Regions from separate parts of the Brevibacillus sp. NPDC058079 genome, predicted to be linked through region 2. Evidence: a T-box and tRNA genes for the amino acid it is inferred to sense, from the RefSeq annotation. Region 2 holds a T-box; the other holds one or more tRNA genes.

Region 1 (4,383 bases), on a different contig from region 2:
CAGAACCAAGATCCGAAGACACCTGAGTTACAGTCAGGGACGCTACCATTACGCGCTATACCCCCGTAGTTACATATTCGCTTAATACACGTTTCAAATAACTTGTTTCACAATGCTCAACCCCTACTTTCACTTTTTGATTTCGGTAGCATAAACAAGCGTTTCTATCTAAAACTACACGTTGTAACGAAGGATACTGACGTAAGACCATTTCTGCTAATTTATCTCCCGCTTCATCAGGATCAGTCAACAAGAACAACTCCTCACATGTTGTCAAAGCTTTTTTAAGATCCATTTTTACTCGGCCATTCATTCTGGTTCCTTTTGTTACAACGCAATGAGCATTTGGCATTACTTCTTTCACTTTCTTTTCATCATTAAATCCCTCAATAACAAATCCCATAAGTCATCAAAATCATTCCTTTCGTTAGTTAAGTTAATGGAAGCGGATAAGGGGAATCGAACCCCTGCCTTCAGCATGGCAAGCTGATATTCTACCGTTAAATTACACCCGCACACTGGCTGTCTCGGTAGGGATCGAACCTACGACATTCCGCTTAACAGGCGGTTGCTACTACCACTGAGCTACGAGACAATATTGGTTGCGGAGAAGGGATTCGAACCCTTGATCTCTTGGGTATGAGCCAAGCAAGCTAACCACTGCTCTACTCCGCAATAATTGGTGTCCCCGACAGGACTTGAACCTGTAACCTCGGAGTTAAAAGCTCCTTGCTCTACCATTGAGCCACGAGGACATTTATTTATCTGATTTACTTCCCTTGTCACTCTTCATTCCAAGTCACATCCTTTCATAGTTTTGTTAATATGGTGCTGGCTGAGGGAATCGAACCCCCGACATCTTGCTTACAAGGCAAGCGTTCTTCCTCTGAACTAAGCCAGCATATGATGGTGGGCGTTGTAGGATTTGAACCTACGACCTCTCGATTAAAAGTCGATTGCTCTACCAGCTAAGCTAAACGCCCATTGTTTGGTGCGGAAGAAGGGAGTCGAACCCTCACGCCGAAGCAGTAGGTTTTGAATCTACCGTGTCTGCCAATTCCACCACATCCGCCTAATGGTGCGGGTAACAGGACTTGAACCTGTACACCTTTCGGTAGAGAATTTTAAGCTCCCCGTGTCTGCCATTCCAACCATACCCGCATAAATATTATGTTGAAATCTTGTTCTCCACGTAATAGCATAGAATTAAAACTCATGAATTTGGTGATACAGTGATCGAATACAGTAAAGCAAAAATTATGCTTGAAAAGTGGTCTAAACATGATATTTCTAACGGCTTTCCAAAAGGGATGCCTGATTACCCAACAAACACTGCCTTTGTTAAAGCTATCCATGAGGAGATTCAAAAGGAAATGGATCGAATCGTCCTAAACATTCTTGATGCCAAGCAAAGCCGTATTAACGGAAAAGCTATCCTGGCAAAAGTTATTGAGCGTTATATTCATGGAACCGAGTATACCTCTGAGGAAATATTGTCGATTATGTTTGCTGAATAATTTGGTGACTCTGACGGGACTCGAACCCGAACTGACCAGATTGAAAGTCTGGTGACTTAGCCAATTTGTCAACAGAGCCACATCACTTTCCTACTACTCGCTTGAATAATAAAGTTGGTGACGTGGACGGGACTTGAACCCGCAATGCCCATAATGAACTCCTGATTGAAAGTCAGGGGACTTTACCGTTTGTCTACCACGCCATATTCACTTCCGTTTCCTCACGCACTTCATCGCTCTCTCGCATTGAGAACACATCCTTTCTTTTTTTGGTATGGTGGGCAGAGAGAGATTCGAACTCCCGAACCCTTTCGGGGACTGATTTACAGTCAGCCTGCTTTATCCATCTTGCATATCTGCCCATAATATGTGGCGGTTCCTACGGGTTTCGATCCCGTTACCTCTCCGCTGACAACGGAGCGTTCTCCCGATTGAACTAAAGAACCAGATTTGGCAGGGCAAGTAGGAATTGAACCCACACCAGCGGGGTTGGAAGCCGCTGTTCTACCGTTGAACTATTGCCCTACAATGGCTGACGTAGTAGGTGTCGAACCTACGACCTTCCCGTTAACAGCGGGTTGCTCTACCTCTGAGCTATACGTCAATATTTGGTGGAATCGGAGGGACTTGAACCCTCAACCCTCTGCGTGCAAAACAGTTGCTCTACCAATTGGAGCTACGACCCCATGATGGTCTGGATGGTAGGATTCGAACCTACGACCTCTTGCTCCCAAGGCAAGCGTTCTAACCAAGCTGAACTACATCCAGATAATGTGGTGTTGATGGATGGATTCGAACCATCGACCTTTCGGTTATCAGCCGAATGCTCTAAACCAGACTGAGCTACATCAACATATTTGGCAGGGGATGCAGGAATCGAACCTACGCAATAGCAGTCAAAGTGCTATGTCCTACCACTAAACGAATCCCCGATAGTACATGGTGGGAGCAGAAGGACTTGAACCTCCAAGACCCGAAGGTACTCGGTTTACAGCCGAGGACGCTACCATTACGCTCTATACTCCCATCTATTTTTGGTCGGGATGACAGGACTCGAACCTGCGACCCCTCGCTCCCAAAGCGAGTGCTCTAAGCCAAACTGAGCTACATCCCGTTAATTGGTGTGGATAGAGGGACTTGAACCCCCACAACCTTTCGGATATCAGAATCTCATTCTGACGTGTCTGCCATTCCACCATATCCACATCCTATTGATCGCCTGTACGAGACTCGAACTCGTTACTCCAAGGTGAAAGCTTGGTGACTTAACCCATTGTCGAACAGGCGATATTTAGTTGAGTGTGTTCCTCACCAGGTTCCAGAATTGCATACCTCCTTTATTTTGATTGGAAGACAAGGAGGGAATCGAACCCTCGCTCGTAGATTTGCAGTCTACAGCCTTGCCACTTGGCTACTTGCCCACATCTGGCGGATAGAAAGGGATTCGAACCCTTGCACGACTATTACATCGCCTAATCCCTTAGCAGGGGATCCTCTTATAACCACTTGAGTACCTATCCACGTTGTTTATTTTCTGAAATTGGGTACAAAAAAACACCCGATCTTTACGATGGGTGTCTTATCAGTAGCTTACACGCTACACTGAAAATGCACTTATATCACGACTCTCTTGTAAATGGGTACACCACTCCAAGAAAAACGAGTATATAGGTATTTTTTCGATAAGACGACCCTGTTGTTTTGGGTGCAATCCTCCCCAAAACGCCACTTCTTCTGTTGCTGAATACAGATTGTTATCATCATGCTTACTAATCTCGTGGTTGGTTTTCGGTAAAAGGCATGTTTGAATAAGCGAGCTAAATCTGCCCACTGGCTGAATATCAAATTTATTAAACTGGCGATTGCCACCGATATTCATCTTTCTCATCATGTCTTTCACCTCCATTTATTAGTTTTGTCTTCATGATTGGTGTTTATTGGAAACCGAAAAGGCTACAACAAAAAACACCCGATAAGATTTCTCCGATTGGGTGTTTTAAGCGTAGCCCTATGGTTACGTTGGAAGGTACTCCTATGCCATTGATATTCAAAAAACCGAAACGATTTTTGAATACAATGATCCTATAGATATACTTTCCCTTAAAAAACCCAATCCTTTTGGGCGATACCACCCCGGAAATTGCGTTTGCTTTGTATAGATACTTCTTTCCTCATGTTTGCTATCAATAAAAGCTTCTGGCTTTAGGCATGTTGAGCCAAGAGGACGATTGCTATCCACTGCTGCTGTTTCATTCAATTCATTATGTCCCTTGATCTTGTTTAACATGTCTTTCACCTCCGCTTTTTTGTATTTTATGATTCATGTTATACAGGTTGTTTTGATATTATTCCATCGAATTGTCTTAACCTGTGTTCGAGGTTAGTTTTGTTATTCGATGAACTAATAATATCACCACCATTGAATATAGTCAACACCCTTTTTGGTAAAATTTTGTCGCACCCCTCAAACCCGCATGGTTGCTGGTTTTTTCCAGTGTTTAACATCCCAATTTTCAGAAGAATTTCAGAGAGTCAGACAATATTTTTCCGAGGGATAAATGCATGAAAAAAGTCAGTATCGATATCTCCAATGTATGCGCTACATTTGAAATTGGTCATTACTTTTAAGAACATTACGTTGTGTAAATAACAACAACGGGTGAGGATTATAGATGACTTATGCTCAAATCTAATTGTTATCACTAAATTCCGAGTGTTAACCTTCTATCCTATACAATAAACAAAGCCGCTCCAAATAGAGTCGGCTTTGTTTATTTATGAAGCTTGTTGTTCGACTTCGTTCTGTTCTGCAATCATCATTTTTACCTTGAAGAATTCGCTTTCTGTAATTTCTTTGATTCCTTCA
Region 2 (4,383 bases):
TGGTACGGAGATGTAGAGCCTAGTGAGAAATCAGTCATGCCTGGCACTTATGCGGTATTGGCTCTCGGCTTGTCTAGCAACGATTATTTTCCACTTGTTCGTCGTTATATGGAGCTGGTCGACACGGAGCATCAGTCTGCCCAAGACGATTTTGCCATGGCTTTTATGGAGGCGCATGGTGTAACTGTAGAGAATATGCCAGTACTCGTCTCTCTGGTGCTTGGCAGTAGCGACTCGGCGAAGCCTTTGAAAAATATCACCATCGATCGTGCAGAACTGGTGGATGCCCTCATAGGAGAGCTTGCGGCGATGGAAGATTACCAGCGGGAAACCGTTATTTATCGCCTTTTCGGCGGGAATAAGAAGCTCGCACAGGCTGTAAAAAAGGAATCTTCCCCCATCAAAGACAAGCTTGCACAAGTGCTAGCCTTGGTCGAATAGCTTGATTGACATTATTTAGAAGGCCATGCTATATTGAAGTCAACTAATTGGAACGGAGGGTGAATCATTTGCGCAATTGTTTATTTATTGGAAAAGCCAATCCTATAATAAATAAACAAGAAGCCAAATTCACCCGCAAATGTATATCTTGAATCCCTGTATGGTCTATTTTTCATATAGCGATTTCTAGTACGAGAGCAAGATGCTTCTGTTTATTGGACAGAAGCATCTTTTTTGTTGTCAAAAAAGGGGGTGATACAGATGAACAAAGAGTAAATGACGAGAAACGTAAAAACGAAATGGGGAATCCAAATGGTAGAACTGCACAATATCACGATTACCACCAAAAAAGACGACAGGACGCTCATTCACAATTTGCATCTCACCCTGCAACTCAGCGACAAGATTGCTATCATCGGGGAAGAAGGAAATGGCAAAAGCAGCTTATTAAAATTGATATACGCGGAACAAATGATTGCCGAGTACTGCACATTTGAAGGTAACGTGTTGAGAAACGAATGTTCCATGGGTTATCTTGCACAGGAGCTATCGGACGAAGAGAAACAAATGACCATTGCCGACTTTTTTGCCGAAAATCAATGGAGCAAAGAACTGGTGAGAGCGATGGATGACCTCGGCATTCATGCATTGGATTCAGATAAAAAGATGGGTGTTCTGTCCGGTGGTGAGCGTTTCAAATACCGCTTTTTAAGTCTGCTGGCACAGAAGCCGGATGTTCTATTGCTGGATGAACCCACGAATGATTTGGATATTCAAACGATGGAGTGGCTGGAAGAATTTATTCAACAGACGGCTATTCCTGTTATCTATGTATCGCATGACGAAACATTTATTGCGAATACAGCAAACGGTATCCTTCATATGGAACTGACGAAGCGCAAACAAGTACCCAAATATACGTTTTCAAGAGAACCATATGAGAATTACCTCGCGAATCGCGAGAGCCACTTGAGCAAACAAGAAACGATAGCCAGGAAGCAAGCTTCTGATCATAGAAAGCAAATGGAGAAATGGCATGACGTTTGGAATAAGGCAGAACATCAACATCGGAATGTATCCCGGTCAGACCCGCGACTGCAAAAGAAAATCAAGTCTCTGAAAAATCAAAGAGAGCGCATGGAGAAAGCATCGCAAACGTTTGTAGAGGCACCAAGTGTAGAAGAAGCAAGCAAATTCCGGTTTGATTCTGCGGTGCATGTGCCCGGCAGTAGGCAAATCCTCGACTTTTCATTGGATGTACTGCAAATAGCGAACAAACAGCTATCGAAACAGATTCACTTATCGATCAAGGGGCCAGAAAAAGTCGCGATTATTGGGGAAAATGGGGTGGGAAAAACGACGTTGTTGAAAAAGATCATGGATGAGCTAATCCAGTACTCCTCATTAAAGATCGGGTACATGCCCCAAAACTATGAAGACCGGCTGGATTCGACCAAAACACCGATTGAATACTTGGAAACAACGGGTGTTAAAGATGCGATTACAAAAGCGTATACGCATTTAGGTAGTATGAAATTTACAAAAGATGAGATGCATCAACCCATTATAAACTTGTCTGGGGGACAGAAAGCGAAATTGCTCCTTGTAAAAATGATTTTGGATCAGTGCGAAATATTGATACTGGATGAACCGACCCGAAACTTCAGTCCTTTGACGACTCCTGTTCTGTGCCGCGCCTTAACGGCTTTTGACGGTGTGATTATCAGTATTTCGCATGATCGACGGTATTTACATGAAGTCGCAACAACTGTTTATGAACTAACTTCTGAGGGGCTCACGAAAATAAACTAAGGGATAGTCGCGGAATCATTGCTACATGGTTGACATTGCTATTTGAATTCAATATACTGACTTTAATTTCATATGAAACATACGTTGAAAGAGCCCAGTAGCAGCTTATTCCCTGTTCTAGAAAGCCGGGGGTTGATGGAACCCGGTACACAATAAGCGAGCGAATTACACTCTGGAGTATCTCGGGTAATGCCGAGCGGAATCGCGAACGATAACTCGCTACGAGTGGCATGAATGGCCTGCGCAAGCGCTTGGGTCCATTAGTGCAAGATGGGTGGTAACACGGTTATTCAATCGTCCCTATGTCTACAATAGACAAGGGGCGATTTTTTGTTTTTTACCATAGGAGATTGAAGGAGTGTATGGCAGTGAATATTATCGACGAACTCGAATGGCGCGAAGCCATCAATCAGCAAACAGATGCAGAAGGACTGCGAGAATTAACGAATGAAAAAGCAGTCTCGTTATATTGTGGTGTCGATCCAACAGGTGACAGCATGCATATCGGTCACTTGATTCCTTTCATGGTACTGAAACGCTTCCAGCTCGCTGGTCATCGTCCGGTCATTTTGATCGGTGGTGCAACAGGTACGATTGGCGATCCGAGCGGCCGTCAATCCGAGCGCTCTTTGCAAACACTGGAACAAATTCAGGAGAACGTAGATGCGCTCACAGCACAAATGAAGAAGCTGTTCGTAACAGAAGGCGACAACCAAATCCGTTTGGTGAACAACTACGACTGGACGCACAAAATCAATGTCATTGAATTTTTGCGGGATTACGGGAAAAACTTCAGCATTAATACGATGCTTGCCAAGGATGTTGTGTCGAGCAGACTGGAAAGCGGCATTTCGTTTACGGAGTTTTCCTATCAAATTCTGCAATCGCTGGATTACCTGCATCTGTACAAACATGAAGATGTTCAGCTGCAAATCGGCGGTTCCGACCAATGGGGCAACATTACTAGCGGCCTCGATCTGATCCGCAAAAAAGAAGGACCAGAAGCAAAAGCATTCGGACTCACTATTCCTCTCATGCTGAAGGCAGATGGTACGAAATTCGGGAAGACAGCAGGAGGAGCTATCTGGCTCGATCCAAACAAAACAACACCATTCGAATTCTACCAATTCTGGGCGAATACCGATGACCGCGATGTTGTGAAATACTTGAAATACTTTACGTTCCTCTCCAAAGAACAGATTGAAGAGCTGGCTGAAAAAGTACAGTCTGAGCCACATAAACGCGAGGCGCAAAAAGCGCTGGCTGAAGAAATGACGAAATTTGTGCACGGCGAGGAATTGCTGGAGCAGGCGAAGCGCATTACAGCTGCTTTGTTTACTGGTGATATTAAATCGCTATCGGCAGATGAGATCGAGCAAGGCTTCAAAGAAATGCCGACGTTCGAATCTACCCTCGACACGAAGAACATTGTCGACTGGCTCGTTGAGATCGGCATTGAGCCATCCAAGCGTCAAGCACGTGAGGATATTACAAAAGGCGCTATCTCCATGAATGGCGAGCGCGTTACCGATCTGGAACTGGAAGTTACGCCAAGTCTCGCTATCGGCGGCCGCTTCATCATTATCCGCAAAGGCAAGAAAAACTACAGCTTGGTAAAATTGTCTCAATAGATGAAGGAATAAGAAGCTTCCCTGGAAACATGAAGGGAAGCTTCTTCTTGTATTTGCATTATTTTCGTGTTTGACAGTCCTCCAACGTATGAGTGGGGAAGGACATCGCCTTGCGATCTAAACTGTAGCTGATAAAAGTCAACAACGATGCAACGATCGCGACAATCGCACCGACCCAGGAAACATCAATGAGTTCTCGGTTTGTCGTGATAAATCCACCCAATGCTGATCCGAGGGCGATCCCGACATTGACTGACACGGGAGTTAATGAGGAAGCCAAATCTCTGGCAGCCGGGAAATGTTTATCGGCCAAATCAATAAAATACAATTGCATCGTGGAATTCATGATATAAACGACCAAGGCCATCAATGATAAGCTGATGAATCCACCGAGATGGGAATGGGACGAAACATAAAGAGAGGCGAGAATAACAGCTTGCATCAGATACACATACCCGAGCTTTCCTATCCCGTTGTGAGCTGCTAGTTTTCCACCAAT

What was found. The T-box of region 2 lies ahead of tyrS (tyrosine--tRNA ligase). A T-box ahead of a tRNA ligase gene usually reads a tRNA of that ligase, here a tRNA-Tyr.
Region 1: it encodes a tRNA-Tyr, which carries the amino acid that the T-box ahead of tyrS (tyrosine--tRNA ligase) is inferred to sense. The anticodon was not compared.

Annotation. Positions count from the first base shown of each region.
Region 1 covers NZ_JBHVSO010000010.1:183,231-187,613, reverse strand. The annotation lists tRNA gene ACFVS2_RS26380 (tRNA-Tyr) at 1-65, opposite strand, end outside; gene ACFVS2_RS26375 (toprim domain-containing protein) at 56-403, opposite strand; tRNA gene ACFVS2_RS26370 (tRNA-Gly) at 445-515, opposite strand; tRNA gene ACFVS2_RS26365 (tRNA-Asn) at 520-595, opposite strand; tRNA gene ACFVS2_RS26360 (tRNA-Met) at 600-675, opposite strand; tRNA gene ACFVS2_RS26355 (tRNA-Lys) at 681-755, opposite strand; tRNA gene ACFVS2_RS26350 (tRNA-Thr) at 827-901, opposite strand; tRNA gene ACFVS2_RS26345 (tRNA-Lys) at 908-983, opposite strand; tRNA gene ACFVS2_RS26340 (tRNA-Leu) at 990-1,072, opposite strand; tRNA gene ACFVS2_RS26335 (tRNA-Leu) at 1,077-1,161, opposite strand; gene ACFVS2_RS26330 (hypothetical protein) at 1,233-1,517, shown strand; tRNA gene ACFVS2_RS26325 (tRNA-Glu) at 1,520-1,596, opposite strand; tRNA gene ACFVS2_RS26320 (tRNA-Glu) at 1,633-1,720, opposite strand; tRNA gene ACFVS2_RS26315 (tRNA-Tyr) at 1,793-1,879, opposite strand; tRNA gene ACFVS2_RS26310 (tRNA-Asp) at 1,888-1,963, opposite strand; tRNA gene ACFVS2_RS26305 (tRNA-Trp) at 1,969-2,042, opposite strand; tRNA gene ACFVS2_RS26300 (tRNA-Asn) at 2,047-2,121, opposite strand; tRNA gene ACFVS2_RS26295 (tRNA-Ala) at 2,127-2,203, opposite strand; tRNA gene ACFVS2_RS26290 (tRNA-Pro) at 2,208-2,285, opposite strand; tRNA gene ACFVS2_RS26285 (tRNA-Ile) at 2,292-2,370, opposite strand; tRNA gene ACFVS2_RS26280 (tRNA-Gln) at 2,376-2,449, opposite strand; tRNA gene ACFVS2_RS26275 (tRNA-Tyr) at 2,458-2,543, opposite strand; tRNA gene ACFVS2_RS26270 (tRNA-Pro) at 2,553-2,631, opposite strand; tRNA gene ACFVS2_RS26265 (tRNA-Leu) at 2,637-2,722, opposite strand; tRNA gene ACFVS2_RS26260 (tRNA-Cys) at 2,865-2,938, opposite strand; tRNA gene ACFVS2_RS26255 (tRNA-Ser) at 2,944-3,037, opposite strand; gene ACFVS2_RS26250 (hypothetical protein) at 3,115-3,408, opposite strand; gene ACFVS2_RS26245 (hypothetical protein) at 3,565-3,804, opposite strand; gene ACFVS2_RS26240 (hypothetical protein) at 4,293-4,383, opposite strand, start outside.
Region 2 covers NZ_JBHVSO010000001.1:796,286-800,668, forward strand. The annotation lists gene ACFVS2_RS03935 (DUF6138 family protein) at 1-441, shown strand, start outside; gene ACFVS2_RS03940 (ATP-binding cassette domain-containing protein) at 718-2,253, shown strand; T-box leader at 2,329-2,558, shown strand; gene tyrS (tyrosine--tRNA ligase) at 2,616-3,884, shown strand; gene ACFVS2_RS03950 (MFS transporter) at 3,943-4,383, opposite strand, start outside.